One region of the Brevundimonas sp. AC546 genome, then DNA from elsewhere that is predicted to be linked to it. Evidence: predicted binding sites of a transcription regulator. Region 1 holds the regulator's gene; the other holds the start of a gene.

Region 1 (3,205 bases):
CTATAGCCGGGCGGCGATCGGATGGCGGGGCGCCGAGGGCGGCCTATCGTTCAGCGTCGGCGCCCTGGACGAACGGCTTGGGCCCTTGGGCGCCTTCCTGCCCGGCGGGTCGGATTTCGCCCTGCCGTCACGGACCGCCTTCTATGCGCTTGGCGGGGACTGGACGCTGACGCCCGGTCTGCGCCTGATCGGCGAGGGGGGCATGGGATCGACCCGGATCGAGGGGCGGTTCTTGTCGATGGATCAGGCGGCGATCAGTTCGAACTGGCGGCTGGGCCTGCTGACCGGCTGTTCGATGATCTGCGATCGGATCAGCTTCACCCTGTCGCAGCCGCTGCGGATCGAGAGCGGAACCTTCTCGGCGCTGCTGGCCGATGTGCCGGTCGAATATTTCGATCCTCTGACCTATTCGCGCCGAAGCTTCTCGGCGACGCCCAGCGGTCGTCAGATCGATTTCATCCTGGGTGGTGAGCGTCGGTTGTGGGACGGCTCCAGCATGACGTTGCAGGCCGTCGCCAGCCGTGAGCCACGCCATGTGGCGGATGCGCCCCCGGAGTTCGCCCTGATCGGAGCATGGCGGCGTCAGTTCTGACCGACGCCGCCTCCTGAACCGGGATCAGGCCTTGCCGTCGAAGGCCTGACCTTCGGGCGCCTGTGCGGCCCCATAGGGGTTGGAGCCTTGCGCGCCAGAGCCCTTGGCCGCGACCACGACCATGGCGGGCCGAACGGTGCGGCCGAACAGTTCGAAGCCGGACTGCATGGTCTGGAGCACCGATCCGCCGGGCACGGTGTCTGACGGCTGTTCCATCATCGCCTGGTGCAGGTGCGGATTGAAGGCCTCGCCGGCTTCCGGCGCGACGCGCTTCAGGCCGTTGCTATCGAAGGCCTGAAGCAGGGCCTTCTGGGTCAGTTCCAAGCCGGTCACCAGGCCGGCGGTGGCGCCCTCGGCGTCCTTGGGCGCGGCCATCAGGGCGCGTTCCAGATTGTCGGCCACGCCCAGCAGGTCCTTGGCGAAGCGCTGGATGGCGAAGGCGCGGGCGTCGTTCTGCTGCGTCTCCGAACGGCGCTTCAGATTCTCCATCTCGGCGGCGACGCGCAGGGCGCGATCCTTCCACTCGTCGCGTTCGGCGATGGTGGCGTCCAGCGGCGCCAGATCATCGCTCCGAGTTTCAGAAGGATGGGCGTCCAGGCCGTGTTCGGCGTCGGTCTCGGCCGCGTCCAGGGCGTCGAAGTCGTCATTAAGGGGTTTGTCGCTCACTTGTCGTTCCCGTCCAGCATCCGGCCCAGCACTCGGGCGGTATAGTCCACCAACGGAATGACACGGGCGTAGTTCAGTCTTGCGGGGCCTATGACGCCGATGGCGCCCAGAACCCGTTGTCGGCCGCTCATATAGGGCGCCGCGATCACGGCGGAACCCGAAAGTGAAAACAACCGTGTTTCTGCGCCGATGAAAATGCGCACGCCCTGGGCCGCATCGACGCCGTCCAACAGGCCGATCAGCTGTTCTTTCTGCTCCAGGTCATCGAACAGGACGCGCACCCGCTCCAGGTCGGCCAGGCCTTCGGTGTCCTGAAGCAGGTTGGCGCGGCCGCGCACGATCAGGGCGCGCTCGCGGTCGGGTCCGCCCGACCAGGCGGCGAACCCGTCCTCGACCAGGCGGGCGGCGGTCTGATCCAGTTCGCGCCGAGCGATCTCCAGCTCGTGGGTCATCTCGCGCTTGGCGTCGGCGAAGGGGCGGCCGCGTAGGCGCGCGTTGAGGAAGTTGGAGGCCTCGACCAGGGTCGAGGGCGTGACCCCCGCCGACAGGGTCATGATCCGGTTCTCGACCGTGCCGTCGTCGGCGACGATGACGGCCAGGGCCTGATCCCCGCCCAGAGCCACGAACTCGACGTGTTTGACGCCGGAATCGCGCACCGGACTGGACACCACCCCTGCGCCGCCCGCCAGGCCGGACAAGAGGTTGGACGCCTCGTCCAGAGCGGATTCGAAGTTCCGGCCCCGCCCGGCCAGCCGCCCGTCGATCTCGCGCCGCTCCTCCTTCGTCAGGTCGCCAACTTCCAGCAGGCCATCGACGAACAGCCGCAGGCCTGCGTGGGTGGGGATACGCCCTGCCGAGGTGTGGGGCGCGGCCAGCAGACCCGCCAAGGTCAGGTCCTGCATGGTGTTGCGGATCGAGGCCGGCGACAGGGCGATGCCCCCCAGCGACAGGGTGCGCGACCCGACCGGCTCGCCTGTCTCCAGATAGCTCTCGACGATGCGGCGGAAGATGTCGCGGGCGCGAGCGTCCAGCCCCGCCAATCCTGCAAGGGACTGGACGCCATCGAACGGCGGGGTTTTGGGGGCATACAGGCTCACGGTTTCAGGATAAGCACCGCCGCCACGGCTTCCAAGGCCAGACTTCCAAGGAGTGCTCTCAATGCGCCATTCGCAACGCACCGACGACCAACTGCGTCCCGTGACCATCGAGACCGGCGTCAACCGCTATGCCGAGGGCTCGTGCCTGATCACCTTCGGCAACACCAAGGTTCTGGTGACGGCTTCGGTCGAGGAGAGCATTCCCGGCTGGATGCGCGGCAAGGGCCAGGGCTGGGTCACGGCCGAATACGGCATGCTGCCCCGCGCCACCCACACCCGCGGCCGCCGCGAGGCTGCGGCGGGCAAACAGTCGGGCCGGACGCAGGAGATCCAGCGGCTGATCGGCCGTAGCTTGCGCGCCGTCGTCGATCTGAAGGCCCTGGGCGAGCGTCAGGTCGTGCTGGACTGCGACGTGATCCAGGCCGACGGCGGCACGCGCACGGCCTCGATCACCGGCGCCTGGGTCGCCATGGCCTCGGCCCTGAACTATCTGCGCGACGAGGGCGTGCTGAAGGCTGACCCGATCCTGGACCAGGTGGCGGCCGTGTCGTGCGGCATCTGCAACGGCGTGCCGGTGCTGGATCTGGATTACGAAGAGGACTCAGAAGCCGAAGCGGATTCGAATTTCGTCCTGACCGGCTCTGGCCAGATCGTCGAGGTCCAGGCTACCGGCGAGAAACGCGGCTTCTCGCGCGCCGAGTTCGACCGGCTGTTTTCGCTGGCCGAGGTCGGCTGCACCGAACTGTTCGCCCTGCAGAAGGCGGCGCTGGCGGCGGTGAAGCGATAGGGGGTTTCGCCTCGGGTCGCCGGCGGGCATCCTCGCCGGGTTGGTCCTGATCGGAGACAAGTC
Region 2 (3,205 bases), 320 kb from region 1:
CTGGGACGTGTTCGAACAGATGCTGGCCGGGGCTGCGGCCATGGACGACCATTTCGTGTCGGCCCCGCTGGAGCAGAACGCGCCGATCCTGCTGGCCCTGGCCCAGGTGTTCAACGTCGATGGGTTGAACCGGCCGGCGCGGACGGTGGCGCCCTATGCCCACGCCCTGCGCCGTCTGCCGTCCTTCCTGCAGCAGCTGGAGATGGAGTCGAACGGCAAGCGGGTGCATCGCGACGGCACGCCTGTGACGCGCCAGACCTGCCCCGTCGTGTTCGGCGAACCGGGCACCAACGGCCAGCACGCCTTCTTCCAGCAGATCCATCAGGGACCGCAGACGGTGCCGGCCGAGTTCGTGATCGTGGCCCATACCTTGACTGGGGGGACGCATGCCGATGCGCCGGAATCGCCGCTGTGGTCGAATGCCCTGGCGCAAGGCCAGGCCCTGATGCTGGGCAAGACGACCGAGGCGGCCAAGGCCGAGGGTCTGGCCCAGGGTCTGTCGGAGGAAGAGGCGACCCGTCTGGCGCCCCACCGCACCTTCACAGGCAACCGCCCCTCGACGGCCATCGTCATGGAGCGCCTGACGCCCCACGCCCTGGGCGCCCTGTTGGCGCTGTATGAGCACAAGACCTTCGTCGAGGGCGTGATCTGGGACATCAACAGCTTCGACCAATGGGGCGTCGAGCTGGGCAAGGTGCTGGCCAAGGCGATCCTGAAGGACGTGGACGCCGGCGGGCCGTCGGCGGACCTCGATCCGTCGACGGCTGCGCTGATGACGCGCCTGATGGGCTGACAAAGAAAGGGCCCGGCCTTGCGGCCGAGCCCTTCGTTTTTCTCAGATCGCCACGCGATTACCAGCGGCGGTCGTGACGGTAATCGCGGCGATCGTCGCGACGATCATAACGTTGCTCGCGGCGATAATCGCGGTAGTCGCGGCGCTGCTCGTAGCGCGAGTCCCGGCTGTTGATGCCGTGCTCGCGTTCCCAGTGGCCCTGGTTGCGGTAGCACTGGCCGCCGCGATAATATTCGCAGCCCGAACCGCGGTTCGAAGAGGAGGCCACCGCGCCGATCGCTGCGCCGCCTAGGGCGCCGCCGGCGATGTAGCGACCGTCGCCGTTGCCGTAGATGGCGCCGGCCAGCCCGCCGACGGCGGCGCCGATCAGGGCGTTGCGGCCGGCGTCGTCGCGATCACGCGACTGGGCCGAGGCCGGGGCGGCCATCAGGCTCAGGGCCATGACCGGGGCGGCGACGACGGCGGTGATCTTCAGCAGCTTGGACATGTTCCGTCTCCTTTATCTCGTTGCTCGATCTGCGTTCCGACAGGAGAATGCCTCGAGCGTTGAAACGGTTCTATCGGCCCGCGCTTGAACGACCCCAGAGGTCTGCATTCATTTTCGGTTCATGCGCGCGTCGCGTTGTCGCGGAAGTTTCGCAGGCGATTAACGGTGTCGCCGCTTGACGATGCCCCCCCGTCTGCCTAACTCCCGCTCGCGTTGGCACTCTCGCCGGTCGACTGCCAAAACGGCGATCGCGTGAAGGCCCGCTCACGATTTCAGAACGCCCCGATCCGGGGGTTTTACCAAGGGAGAAGTCCGATGGCGTTCCGTCCGCTCGGCGACCGCGTGCTGGTCAAGCGCGTTGAAGAAGAATCCAAAACCAAGGGTGGGATCATCATTCCCGACACCGCCAAGGAAAAGCCGCAGGAAGGCGAAGTCGTCTCCGTCGGCCCCGGCGTCCGTGACGAGTCCGGCAAGGTGAACGCTCTGGAACTGAAGGCCGGCGACCGCATCCTGTTCGGCAAGTGGTCGGGCACGGAAGTGAAGATCGACGGCGACGACCTGATCATCATGAAGGAATCCGACGTTCTGGGCGTGCTCTCGTAAGCACCCGCGTCGACGACCTTCTTCAACGTAATCAATAGATAGGAGCTGCCCGCATGGCCGCTAAAATCGTACACTTCAACACCGACGCGCGCGACAAGATGCTGCGCGGCGTCAACGTTCTCGCCAATGCCGTCAAGGTGACCCTGGGTCCCAAGGGCCGCAACGTCGTGATCCAGAAGTCCTTCGGCGCTCCGCGCTCGACCAAGGACGGCGTTTCGGTCGCCAAAGAGATCGAGCTGGAAGACGCCTTCGAGAACATGGGCGCCCAGATGATCCGCGAAGTCGCTTCGAAGACGAACGACAAGGCGGGTGACGGCACCACCACCGCGACCGTCCTGGCTCAAGCCATCGTGCAAGAGGGCCTCAAGGCCGTCGCCGCCGGCATGAACCCGATGGATTTGAAGCGCGGCATCGACAAGGCCGTCACGCTGGTCCTGCAAGAGATCAAGGACAAGTCCAAGCCGGTCTCGAACAACTCGGAAATCGCCCAGGTCGGCACCATCTCGGCCAACGGCGACAGCGAAATCGGTGAGCTGATCGCCCAGGCCATGGCCAAGGTCGGCAACGAAGGCGTCATCACCGTCGAAGAAGCCAAGACCGCCGACACCACCGTCGACGTCGTCGAAGGCATGCAGTTCGACCGCGGCTACCTGAGCCCTTACTTCATCACCAACGCCGACAAGATGGAGGTTCAACTCGAAGAGCCGCTCATCCTGCTGTTCGAGAAGAAGCTGACCTCGCTGCAAGCCATGCTGCCGATCCTGGAAGCCGTGGTGCAGTCGGGCCGTCCGCTGCTGATCATCGCCGAGGACATCGAAGGCGAAGCCCTGGCGACCCTGGTCGTCAACAAGCTGCGTGGCGGCCTGCGCGTCGCCGCCGTCAAGGCGCCGGGCTTCGGCGATCGCCGCAAGGCCATGCTGGAAGACCTCGCCATCCTGACGGGCGGCCAAGTCATCTCGGAAGACCTGGGCATCAAGCTTGAGAGCGTCACCATCGACATGCTCGGCAAGGCCAAGAAAGTCTCGATCACCAAGGACGACACCACCATCGTCGAAGGCGTCGGCGAGAAGGACGCGATCGAAGCCCGCGTGGCCCAGATTAAGCGCCAGATCGAAGACACCACCTCCGACTACGACAAGGAAAAGCTGCAGGAACGTCTGGCCAAGCTGGCCGGCGGCGTCGCGGTTCTCCGCGTCGGCGGTTCGACCGAAGTCGAAGTGAAGGAAAAGAAGGACCGCGTCGACGACGCCCTCAACGCCACGCGCGCCGCGGCTGACGAAGGCATCGTTCCCGGCGGCGGCATCGCCCTGCTGAAGGCCTCC

What was found. The regulator HrcA, encoded in region 1, represses chaperone genes, less so after heat shock. The targets are predictions, from matches to a motif close to GTTAGCANTCNNNNNNNNNGANTGCTAAC.
Region 2: groES (co-chaperone GroES) is a predicted target of HrcA. The motif match lies at 1,493-1,521, and genes of this name have one in related genera.

What each region holds. Positions count from the first base shown of each region.
Region 1 is NZ_OZ409849.1:2,018,775-2,021,979, reverse strand. It holds gene ACZZZD_RS10025 (S8 family peptidase) at 1-592, shown strand, start outside; gene grpE (nucleotide exchange factor GrpE) at 617-1,258, opposite strand; gene hrcA (heat-inducible transcriptional repressor HrcA) at 1,255-2,349, opposite strand; gene rph (ribonuclease PH) at 2,417-3,142, shown strand.
Region 2 is NZ_OZ409849.1:2,341,610-2,344,814, forward strand. It holds gene pgi (glucose-6-phosphate isomerase) at 1-793, shown strand, start outside; gene ACZZZD_RS11500 (hypothetical protein) at 852-1,280, opposite strand; gene groES (co-chaperone GroES) at 1,596-1,883, shown strand; gene groL (chaperonin GroEL) at 1,937-3,205, shown strand, end outside.